One region of the Salinibacterium sp. 10G20-15 genome, then DNA from elsewhere that is predicted to be linked to it. Evidence: riboswitches for the same ligand, from Rfam matches in the RefSeq annotation. Region 1 holds a riboswitch; the other holds the start of a gene.
The links. A riboswitch is a leader RNA that binds a small molecule or an ion and turns the genes downstream of it on or off. The one in region 1 is predicted to bind glycine.
Positions count from the first base shown of each region.

Region 2: it holds a riboswitch for glycine, as region 1 does, so the genes downstream of both, ACR3YK_RS01165 (L-serine ammonia-lyase) here and gcvT (glycine cleavage system aminomethyltransferase GcvT) in region 1, are expected to answer to the same signal.

Region 1 is NZ_CP195118.1:432,300-438,253, forward strand. Features, by position in the region: gene gcvP (aminomethyl-transferring glycine dehydrogenase) at 1-1,934, opposite strand, end outside; gene gcvH (glycine cleavage system protein GcvH) at 1,934-2,305, opposite strand; gene gcvT (glycine cleavage system aminomethyltransferase GcvT) at 2,308-3,465, opposite strand; glycine riboswitch at 3,501-3,604, opposite strand; glycine riboswitch at 3,606-3,727, opposite strand; gene ACR3YK_RS02035 (Lrp/AsnC family transcriptional regulator) at 3,782-4,213, opposite strand; gene ACR3YK_RS02040 (ornithine cyclodeaminase) at 4,343-5,374, shown strand; gene ctlX (citrulline utilization hydrolase CtlX) at 5,381-5,954, shown strand, end outside.
Region 2 is NZ_CP195118.1:244,318-250,271, forward strand. Features, by position in the region: gene ACR3YK_RS01150 (septum formation family protein) at 1-209, shown strand, start outside; gene ACR3YK_RS01155 (bifunctional alpha/beta hydrolase/OsmC family protein) at 355-1,659, shown strand; gene ACR3YK_RS01160 (siderophore-interacting protein) at 1,825-2,652, shown strand; glycine riboswitch at 2,785-2,880, shown strand; gene ACR3YK_RS01165 (L-serine ammonia-lyase) at 3,028-4,476, shown strand; gene ACR3YK_RS01170 (pyrimidine reductase family protein) at 4,489-5,232, opposite strand; gene folP (dihydropteroate synthase) at 5,236-5,954, opposite strand, start outside.

The sequences.
Region 1 (5,954 bases):
TTCGCGTGCTCGGCGATTTTAGCGCGCAAGTCATCGAGGTCAACGTTGCCGAGATCATCACAGGCGACCACAACAACGCGCATTCCGGCGAGCATGGCGCTGGCGGCATTCGTGCCGTGCGCGCTCGACGGGATGAGGCAGATAGTACGTTCCGGATTGCCATTGGCGCGGTGGTAGCTGCGAATTGCGAGCAGCCCGGCAAGTTCGCCCTGGCTGCCGGCATTCGGCTGCAATGACGCGGTGTCGTATCCGGTGACCTCAGTAAGCCACGATTCGAGGTGCGAGATCATGACGAGGTACCCCGCGACGTCTTCGGCAGGAGCGAAGGGGTGGATGCCCGCAAATTCCGGCCAGCTCACCGCTTCCATCTCGGTCGCTGCGTTCAACTTCATCGTGCACGAGCCCAGCGGGATCATGCCGCGGTCGAGCGCATAGTCCTTGTCGGCGAGGTACTTGAGGTACCGCATCATGCTCGTCTCCGAGCGGTGCGTGTTGAAGACCGGGTGCGTGAGGTACTCACTCGTGCGGTTCAGCGCCTCGGGGATTGTGGTGTCGTCGGGCGAGTAGCTGAAGAAGCCGCCCTCAAGCCCAAAGGCCTCGGCGAGATCGTTCTCTTGCGCGGCGAGCATTCCACCATAGGGCTGCGTCGATACTTCGTCGAAGCTCAAACGCACGGTGTCGGCATCCACTACATGGAGCAGGATGTCGCTCTCAAGGGCCTTAGCGGCAATCGCCTGAGCCTGCCCCTTTTTCGTCACTGTCAGGGTGTCGAAGAAGGTCTCGTTCTCGACTGTGTAGCCGGCAGCGGTCAAGCGCGCGGCGAACTGAGCGGTGTCGTGGTGGATGCGCTGGGCTATTCGCTTGAGCCCCTGCGGTCCGTGATACACGGCGTACATGGATGCCATGACAGCCAACAGCACCTGAGCGGTACAGATGTTGGAGGTCGCCTTCTCGCGGCGGATGTGCTGCTCGCGTGCCTGCAACGACAGACGATAGGCGGGGTCGCCAGCGGCATCCTGAGACACCCCAACGAGACGACCAGGCAACTGGCGTTCGAGACCCTTGCGCACCGACATGTAGCCGGCGTGCGGTCCGCCGAAGCCCATCGGAACGCCGAAGCGCTGCGTGGTGCCCACGGCAACGTCTGCGCCGAGCTCGCCCGGAGACGTGAGAATCGTGAGGGCGAGCAGGTCGGCTGCAACAACGGCGAGTCCGCCCTGTGCCTTCACCGCAGCAATAACCTCGCTGGAATCCCACACGCGACCGGTTGCACCCGGATACTGGATGAGCGCGCCGAAGCACTCCGGCAACTCAGGGTTCGCCCCCATCGTGGCCAGGTCGAGCTCGACAAGCTCGATCCTAAGAGCCTCCGCGCGGTTCGCCAGCAGAGCCTTGGTCTGCGGAAGAGTGTCGGCATCCACGATGAAGACGGGCGACTCGACGCGAGCTGCGCGGCGAGCAAGGAGCATGCCCTCAACGGCCGCGGTGCCCTCATCGAGCATCGACGCGTTCGTAGTGGTCATACCCGCAAGGTCGGCCACCATCGTCTGGAAGTTAATGAGCGCCTCAAGACGACCCTGCGAGATCTCCGGCTGGTACGGCGTGTACGCCGTGTACCAGCTCGGGTTCTCGAGCACGTTGCGCTTGATGACCGCGGGGGTGATGGTGTCGTAGTAACCGAGACCGATCATGCTGCGACGAACCTTGTTCGCGCCGGCGAGAGCGCGCAGTTCGGCGAGCGCTTCACGCTCTGAAGCGGGAGCCGGAATCGTGGAATTCTCGACGGGAGTCTGGTGGATAGCCGGCGGAACCGCGGCATCCACGAGCGCTTCGAGGCTGTCGTAGCCGACCGCAGCGAGCATGCTGGCCTGGGCGGCGTCATCCGTACCGATGTGACGGTCGGCGAACGTGCCGCTGATGAAAGGGTTGGGCATTATTCGCCTGTCAGTGCGGTGTACTCGTCGAGGCTGAGCATCGACGGGAGTTCGGAGAATTCGATCTTCACGAGCCAGCCTTCACCGAAGGGGTCGCTGTTGACGAGTTCGGGGCTGTCGGCAACGGCGTCGTTGGACTCGACGACGGTTCCGGCAACGGGAGCGAAGAGTTCGCCCACGGACTTGGTCGACTCGATCTCGCCGACAATCTTGCCCTCGGTGACGGTGTCGCCCACCTTGGGAAGGTCAACGAAGACGATGTCGCCGAGCTTGCCTGCGGCGAAATCGGTGATTCCCACAGTCGCGACGTTTCCGTCGACCAGCACCCACTCGTGCTCGGCGGTGTACTGCAGTTCGCTCTTCTCAGCCATGATCAGGCCTCTCTCTTGTAAAAGGGTAGGGAAACAACGGATGCAGCAATGCGACTGCCCCGCACATCAATGTGAAGCTCGGTGCCGACCTCGCTCACGTCGGGGTCGACGTAAGCCATAGCGATCGGGTGGCCCAGGGTCGGCGAAAGCGCGCCCGAGGTAATGACGCCGACTTCTTTGTCACCGTGGAAGAGCAGGTAGTCGGCGCGACCGGCGCGACGGCCTTCAGCCGCAAGACCGACGAGCACGCGGGCACCGGCATCCGGGCCTTCTTCGATTGCAGTGCGGCCCACGAAGTCGCCCTCTTTGCTGAGCGCGACGACGCGGCCAAGACCGGCCTGCACGGGGAAAGTTGTGAGGCTGAGCTCGTGACCGTACAGGGGCATGCCCGCCTCAAGGCGGAGAGTGTCTCGGCAGGCGAGACCGGCGGGGACGAGACCGAGCGGGGAGCCGGCAACCGTGAGCGCTGCCCAGAGGGCGGCGGCGGCATCCACGTGAATGTACAGTTCGAAACCGTCTTCGCCGGTGTAGCCGGTGCGACCGATGATGAGGTCAGTGCCGTTGAAGGTTGCCGCGGTTTCGCGGTAGTACTTGAGTTCGTCGAGCGGCGTTGCGAAGTCGCTGAGCCCGACAGTCGCTTCGAGGATGGCGCGGGCAACGGGGCCCTGAACGGCGATGAGCGCGTAGTCGTCACTCTCATCGGTGACGGCAACGTCGAAACCTTCGGCGCGTTCGGCGAGCGCCGTCGCTGCGGCGAAACGGTTACCGGCATTAGCCACAACCAAAAAGTGATCGTCGGCGAGACGGTAGGTGACGAGGTCATCAATAATGCCGCCGGCCTCGTTGAGTAGCAGGCTGTACTTGGCCTGCGCGAGGGCGATGCCCGAGAGCTTTCCGGCCAGAGCGAAGTCGAGGTACGCGCCGGCGTCAGCGCCGCGAACGTGAATCTCGGCCATGTGCGAGATGTCGAAGATTCCCGCAGCGGTGCGCACGGCATGGTGCTCGGCGAGGTCGGAGCTGTACCGTACCGGCATCATCCACCCGGCAAAGTCGGTGAAGGCGGCACCGAGTTGTTCGTGGATGCTGTGCAGCGGCGAGTACTTCACCGGGGCACGCGAAGAGTCAGCGGGTGACGCTGACGAGGGTGATTCATCGGACACGGAGTTCTCCTGGCGCGTGGGCTAGTGAATAGAACTCCCCCTCTGTGATGAGCCTGAGAGCTTCACACACCAAAGAATCTAGTGAGCTTTCACCGTCGGCGGAACCTCAGGGTGATGCGAGGTTCTCTTTCCAGAGTGGCCAGTGCGGTGCGGTACGTGAACCTGAGAGATTGGCGGGGAGGCTTGCTCCTTCGGTGCCGGTCTCGCGCTTGCCAACTTCTGTTGACGAACACGGGGTGCCCGGCTCTCCCGCATCGTGTTGCGGCCCGATGTTCAGTTGTTAGCTCAGCATAGCAATGCGGGGCCGATGCGCGCGTTACAAGAGTGCCGAGCTCAGCAGCAAGCTCGTCTCGCTATTCACTACGCCTTCGACATTGCGCATGCGGGCGAGCACGCGGTCGAAGTTGCTGAGACTGTCAGTACGGATGTCGGCCACGAGATCCCAGGCACCGTTGGTGGTGTGGAGCTCGTGGATTTCGGGCAGTCCGCGCAGTTTGCTGATCACGGCATCCGTGGATCGACCTTCAACCTCGATGAACGCAATAGCACGGATGAAGGACGGGTCGCGGTCTTCCCGAATTCGTACAGAGAACCCGAGCACTGTGCCATTGCTCACGAGGCGATCGATGCGGCTTGTGACGGTCGCGCGCGTGACGTTGAGGCGGCGCGACAGACTCGCCACAGACTCGCGTGCATCGGCACGAAGGGCGGCAAGGAGACGGCGATCGAGGTCATCGAGATCAGACATATGCAAAGTGTACATTTTTGCAGAGCATTATGCGCATTTATTAGCCGAAAATCGCGTTGACTGCGAGTTGTAGCTACATAGTGCGCATTCGTAACGTGGGACTAGTAATACCGCAACGAAAGGAGTGACATGGTTCACTACGTAGACGTCCCAAACATGCGCCGCTGGATCGCCGATACCGGCATCGAGCCAATCATTATGGGCATCGTCAGCTACCTCGAACAGGACTACGCCAAGTGGCCGCAGTTCGATAAAAGCCCCCGCGTCGCAGCTCACTCCCCCGAGGGCGTTATCGAACTTATGCCCACGAGCGACGGTGAGACCTACGCCTTTAAGTACGTCAACGGTCACCCCTCCAACCCCGCTCTCGGCTTCCAAACTGTCACCGCACTAGGCATGCTCGCTCGTGTCGACAACGGCTACCCCACTTTCCTCTCGGAGATGACCCTGCTCACCGCCCTGCGCACCGCAGCGACCTCAGTGATGGCCGCCCGAGCGCTCGCCCGACCAGATTCGAGCGTGCTTGCGCTCATCGGCACCGGTACACAGTCTGAGTTCCAGGCCCTCGGCTTTCGCGCCGGACTCGGCATCACGAGCCTGCGCGTGTGGGACACCGACCCTGCGGCCCTCGATAAGTTCATTCGCAACGTCGAGCCTCTCGGCTTCGAGATCGTGCGCGCGACATCTGCGGCGGATGCTGCGGCCGGCGCCGACATCGTCACGACCTGCACCGCTGACAAGAAGAACGCAACGATCCTCACCGCCGACATGATCGAACCCGGCATGCACCTCAACGCCATCGGCGGCGACTGCCCTGGCAAGACCGAACTCGAAGCGGCAATCGTGCGCAATGCAACGGTGTTCGTGGAGTTCCCCGAACAAACTCGCATCGAGGGCGAAATTCAGCAACTCGAAGCCGATTCCCCCATCACCGAACTGTGGGAAGTTCTCGCAGGCACGGCCGCAGGCCGCACCACCAGCGAGGAGGTCACCCTCTTTGACTCGGTCGGTTTCGCGATCGAAGACTTCTCGGCCCTGCGTTACGTTTTCGACGCTGTTCGCGGCACCGAATACGCGACGGACCTCGATCTCATCGCGGACCCGTCGGATCCCAAGGATTTGTTCTCACTCGTCTCGCGCTCTCCCGCGCTGACCGCGTAACCGTCAATGAGCGTTCAAGCACCCTCCGCCGCAGTACTAATACGCCCGCACCTGTTCACCCCGAACAGCCAAACCGCGGGTGACAACGCATTTCAGTCCACTGATCCCACGAGAACCCCGGATGAGATTGCTCGCGCTGCGTACAAGGAGTCCACTCAGGTGGCCGAGACTCTGCGCAACGCAGGCGTGAACATCCACGTCTTTGAAGACACGGAGAGCTCACGCCCCGACAGCGTGTTCCCGAACAACTGGTTTTCGACTCACAGTGGCGGCCGCGTGGCGGTCTACCCGATGTATGCGCCGAATCGTCGCACGGAGCGTCGCCCCGACGTGATCGAGATGCTGAAGCGTGACTTTCGGGTGCAGGATGTCGTCGATTACTCCGGGTTGGAGCACGACGGCATTTATCTCGAAGGCACCGGCGCGATGGTCATTGACCATACCAATCGCGTCGCTTACGCGGCCGAGTCGCACCGTGCGAACCCGCTCGCGCTTGAGCGATTCTGCGCATCCTTCGGGTACGAACCCATGATGTTCGAAGCGCGCGACCGCCACGGAGTGCCGATCTATCACACCAACG
Region 2 (5,954 bases), 190 kb from region 1:
ACAGCGTCATCGAAGAGCAGGCCACTAACGACTGCTACGCCGAGTTCAGCACCTTCATGGGTGTCGAGTACGACGACTCCGTGTACGACTTCTCCTGGTACTACCCCACCGAGGGCAGCTGGTCTGAGGGCGACCGCGAGATCCTGTGCCTCATTTATGACCCCTCCGGCGACCAGATCACCGGATCGCTCGCAGGCTCCGGACTGTAACTAGCCACACTCCAACGGCCGGCGAAGACATGCTCTTCGCCGGCCGTTGTGTGGTTAAGGGAAGAAACCGCGCCCCCGGCGACGTTGCACTCTGTAACTCCCTACGAGACGCTGGGAGCAGTAAAGAACAAGGCGGTAGAGAACGATGAAGATTGAATTTCCCGGCTCCAACGGCACAATGCTTGCCGCCCGTCTCGATCTTCCCGAGGGAGCACCCTCGGCGTACGCGCTCTTTGCGCACTGTTTCACCTGCTCCAAGGACTCTTTCGCTGCGTCTCGCATCTCTCGCGCGCTCGGCGACTACGGCATCGCCGTACTACGTTTCGACTTCACTGGACTGGGCGGATCCGACGGAGACTTCTCCAACACCAACTTCAGTTCCAACATTGACGACGTCGTAGCAGCCACCGAGTATCTGCGAGGCAACTATCGGGCGCCGACCATCCTCATCGGCCACTCTCTCGGAGGCGCTGCTGTGTTGGCCGCCGCTCACCGCGTGCCCTCAGCCCGCGCGGTGGCAACTCTCGGCAGCCCGAGCGACCCCGCTCACATCAGCAACCTCTTCTCCCACGCGAGCGCCGAGATTGTGGCCGAGGGAGAAGCAACGGTTCAATTGGGCGGCCGCCCGTTCCGCATCCGCAAGCAACTGCTCGACGACATCGCCTCTCAGCCGCAAAGCGAACGCCTACGGGATTTGGATGCCGCGTTGCTCGTGCTGCATTCCCCCATTGACCAAACGGTGGGCATCGACAACGCTCGGGAAATTTTTGATGCGGCACGGCATCCGAAGTCCTTCGTCGCCTTGGATGGCGCCGACCACCTCCTGAGCGACCGGGATGACGCCGCCTTTGCTGCGAGCATGATTGCCGCGTGGGCCGCCCGCTACGCTTTCGATCGCGCCGATACCGCGGTGACGCCTCAGCCCGGGCCAGCGAACTCGACGGCGGCTTCTACCGCAACGACGCCTACAACCGCGTCAGCGCCTGCAGTCAACCCGAGCGCCACCGTGACAGTCGACGGGAGTGCCGTCATCGTCACCGAGAGCGGCCCCGCGCGCTACGAACAGCGCGTGTTTGCTTCCGGTCACGAGATTGTTGCCGACGAACCCGCACCACTCAGCGAAAACCACGGCCCGGCCCCGTACGACTTCATTCTGGCGGGCCTCGGCAGCTGCACCTCGATCACGATCCGCATGTACGCCGATCGCAAAAAGATGCCGCTCAAGGGCGTCAGCGTACGGCTCACGCGCGAACGGATCAAAGCCGCCGACTGCGACCACTGCACGTCGACCGAGGGAATGGTCGAGCACTTTACGCGCGAACTCACCTTCGACGGTGATCTCACCGACGAGCAACGCGATTCGCTCCTCGTCATCGCCGATAAGTGCCCCGTGCACCGCTCGCTCGAGGGCGAAATCTCGATCAGCACGACGCTGGCCGCCCAGAGCTAGAACGCCGCAACGGCTCGTAGCCTCAGGGCTAAGAACCTCAGCGCGTGGACGCTTCAAAGGTAATTCGAAGCAACTCTCCCTAGCCCTCACCAGCCTGGCGAGCTACAGTAGTTAGGTAACCCTAACTTCTTAGCGAAATGAGCCGGCGCCTCGCGCCCACAATCTATGACTTTTGAACGCGAATCCGTCAAGCACCCTCTCGCCGCACGCCGTCTTTCGGTGAGCGCCGTGAACTACCCCGCCCCGTCGATCGCTCGCATCACGCTCAGCGGAGACGAGCTCGAGGGGTTCATCAGCAGCGGCCCCACCGATCACGTCAAGGCCTTCTTCCCCGACCCCGCCACCGGTGTTTTGACGGCACCCACCATGACTGAAGACGGTCTCAAGCGCGTCGGCGAGGGTAAGGTCTTCTCCCGTGACTACACCCCGCTCGGCTTCCGCAGCCACGACGGGCACCACGAACTCGACATCGATTTCGTCGTCCACGGTGACGAAGGTCCCGCCTCCGCCTGGGCCGGACAAGCAAAAGTTGGCGACGAGATCGTCATTGCTGGCCCGCGCGGCTCGAAGCTTCTCCCGCAGGGCGCAACGCACGTCATCCTGATCGCCGACGAAACCGCGCTTCCGGCTGCATCGCGCTGGATCGAAATGTTGCCCACCTCGGTGCGCATCACCGCGCTGTTCGACGTGGCCGACGAGAGCGTCGAGAGTTACTTCAGCGAGGAGCTCAACGCCCGTATGGACGCCCAGTGGTTCTACCGTCGCGATGGCCTCGGACAGCTGGAAGCTGCGCTGCGTGCCCTCGGTGAGATTGGCGAATCTACCTTCGTCTTCCTCGCCGGCGAAGCGACAACGTTGGTGCCGCTGCGCCGTTACCTCCGTCGCGAGCTCGGGCTCCCTAAGCAGCAAGTAACCGCCGACGGCTACTGGCGTCGCGGTGTCACGGATGCCGATCACCACGCTCCCCTCGACCCGAGCGACCCCGAAGACTAGCGATCGCAGCGGGCACGCGCGGGCACGGTTTTCCGCCGACCGCCCGTGCTCGACTGAGCACCTGTTTCCGTGCACATTTCCGGCCGCCACATCGGCCCCGAGTGTATGCTGAGGGCACAAGTGAACAGCCGTCATTCCGCCGCGGGAGAGTCCTTCCGATCGATGGTTGGCGCCGTAGGAGCAAACCCTCTCCGGGAATCTCTCAGGCCCCAGTACCGCAGTGGATAGGCAACTCTGAAAAGTAGTCGGCCCTGTCCGACTCGCCGACGGGGCAACGCGACGCCACAAGCGTGCGGAAACTCTCAGGCCCAATACAGAGCGGAGAGGACTCAACGACGCCCGTACGACGCTGTGCGGTGAAGAAATGGAGTCACCGTGGCCATTCGCAATCTGACCCCCACCACCGAAGTACCCACTCCTTCTCTCGAAGAAGTGCCGCTCAGCAGCTTTGACCTCTTTACGGTCGGCATCGGCCCTTCGAGTTCGCACACCGTGGGCCCCATGCGCGCTGCGGCGTCCTTCGCCGTTGATCTTGCCGAGCACGGGATGCTCGACTCTGTCGCCACCGTGACGGTGCGCCTCTACGGTTCCCTCGCCGCCACCGGTGCAGGCCACGGCACGATGAGCGCTGTGCTGATCGGTTTAGAGGGCAAACTTCCCGACCAGGTTCTTCCTGCCGAGATGGAAGAGATTCTGGCGAGGATCGAAGAGACCGGAACTCTCAGTCTGGCCGGCAGCCGCGACGTGCCGTTCCGCGAGACCGAGATTGCCCTGCACCCGCTGACCGTTCTCGACGGTCACCCGAATGGTATGCGCTTTGCGGCATTCTCGGAAGCCGGCGAGCCCGTTCTCGAAGCAACTTACTTTTCCATCGGCGGTGGTTTCATCTATCGCGAGGGAGACAACCGCGATGGCAGCAACGGTCTCGATCACGTTGCCGATCCTTTGCCGTTCCGCACGGCGGCGCAGCTGCTCGCGCACTGCCGTTCCGAGGGCCTCTCGTTCAGTGGCGTGATGTTGCGCAACGAGCTTGCCCGCCGCTCTGAGGCGGAGGTTCGCGCCGGCCTGCTTCACATCCGCGACGTCATGGACGAGTGCAAGAACAACAGCCTCGAGCGCACCGGCAACTTGCCGGGCACACTCAATGTGCGCCGCCGCGCTCCTGATTGGCATGCGCGACTGCGCACCGAAGACCCCAACCGCGACCCGGCTTTCTGGCAAGAGTGGGTCAACCTCGTCGCCCTCGCGGTCAACGAAGAGAACGCCTCTGGTGGCCGCGTGGTCACCGCCCCCACCAATGGCGCTGCTGGCATCATCCCCGCCGTGCTGTTTTTCGCGACGCATTACGCTCCCGGCATGAAAGACGCCGATCAAGCGATGAAGGATGACGTTACCGTACGCTTCTTGCTAGCCAGCGCCGCTGTGGGCGTACTTTACAAGCGCATGGCCTCCATCTCGGGCGCAGAGGTCGGATGCCAGGGAGAGGTCGGCTCAGCCTCCTCGATGGCGGCTGCGGGCTTGGCCGAGATTTTGGGCGGAACGCCCGAGCAAGTCGAGAACGCTGCGGAGATCGCGATGGAGCACAACCTCGGACTCACCTGCGACCCCATCGGCGGTCTGGTGCAGATTCCCTGCATCGAACGCAATGCCATTGCCGCGGCGAAGGCAATCAACGCCGCCAAGATGGCTTTGTGGGGCGACGGTACCCACCGAGTCTCGCTCGACGAGGTCATCATTACGATGGCCGAGACCGGCAAGGATATGAGTTCGCGCTACAAGGAGACGTCGATGGGTGGCCTCGCCGTCAACGTCGTCGAGTGCTAGCAGCCAACACGCTTACGAGCGCGTGTAGCGCAGCAGCAGCGTCCCATCCGGAGCGCTTAAAGCGTGGACCAGCATCATGTCTTGAGGGGTTGCATCGGCGGCGTCGACAATGCGACGCGCAGACCCACCCTCAAGTCGTGGACTGACCGTAAGGCACAGCTCGTCGACAACGCCTTGAGCGATCATCGTCGCAAACAGCGTCGGTCCGCCCTCACTGTGCAGTTGAGGATACCCGCGCTCTGTCAGCGCGTGTTTCAACTCCACGGTGTCGACGTGCGACTCCCCCGCAACGATGACGTCCGCGACTTCTTCGATGCGTTTGCGTTGCTCAGCGGAGGCTTTCTCGGTGGTGATCACGAACGGCCGTGTGGCGTACGACTCGAGGTCTTTTGGCTCCAGCCGGAGTGATGCGGTGACAATCGCGAAGGGCGGCTGCGCGCTGAGTCCGTTCGTGGTTCGCCAAGACACCGACTCCTCGTCGAGAGCGAGATTGCGGTAGCCCTCGTGACGCACGGTGCCCGCACCGACGACGATGACATCCGCGAGTCTGCGCAGAAGCGGGAACACGCGCCCGTCCGCCGGTGTTCCGAGACCTCCCGAAACGCCCTCGTGAGTAGCGGCCCCGTCGATGCTCGACACGAAGTTAGCGCGCAACCACGGCGTCGCTCGATCAGCCACAGCGTAGCTCGCGAGCAGTTGCTCGTCACTCAGTGCAGTTCCTGCAGTCAGGGAGTGGATGTCGGATGCAGCGGCCACGGTCTACCTTTCGTTGGCGTCGGACATGTTGTGCTTCAGCACCGCCGGCTCGCGGAGCCCAAGAATCGCTTCAGCCATTCGTACGGCATCCACCGTCTCGGCCACTTCGTGCACGCGCACGACGCGGGCGCCGTTCAGCACGCAGGCCACCGCGGCCGCGAGCGAGCCTTCGAGACGCTGGCGCTTCGGCTTTTCGAGCACTTCACCGATGAAGTCTTTGTTCGATAGGGCAACGAGCGCGGGCAGCCCCAGCTCGGTAATCACATCGAGGCGACGCGTGAGCTCAAGGCTATGTAGCGTGTTCTTGTTGAGGTCGTGCCCGGGATCAACAAAGAGACGGTCATCCGGAACACCGGCCTTTATGGCCTGCTCGACGCGGCTCTGGAGAAAGTCCCGCACGTCGATAGCGACGTCGTCGTACTGCGGACGAGCGAATTGGGTTCGTGGCTGGGCCCGCGAATGAACCAGGATCAGCGACGCCTCGCTGTCGGCAACAACGCGGGCAAGATTGGGATCACTGAGCCCCGTGGTGTCGTTGATCACCGTAGCGCCAGCGGCGATGCTGCGACGCGCAACTTCAGAGTGGAAGGTGTCCACCGAGATAACGACATCGGATTCTGCTCGCAGCGCCTCGACAACCGGCACTACACGGTCGCACTCCTCCTCAACGCTGAGAGGGTCACCCGGAGCAAAGGGCACACCCCCGATGTCGATCCAATCAG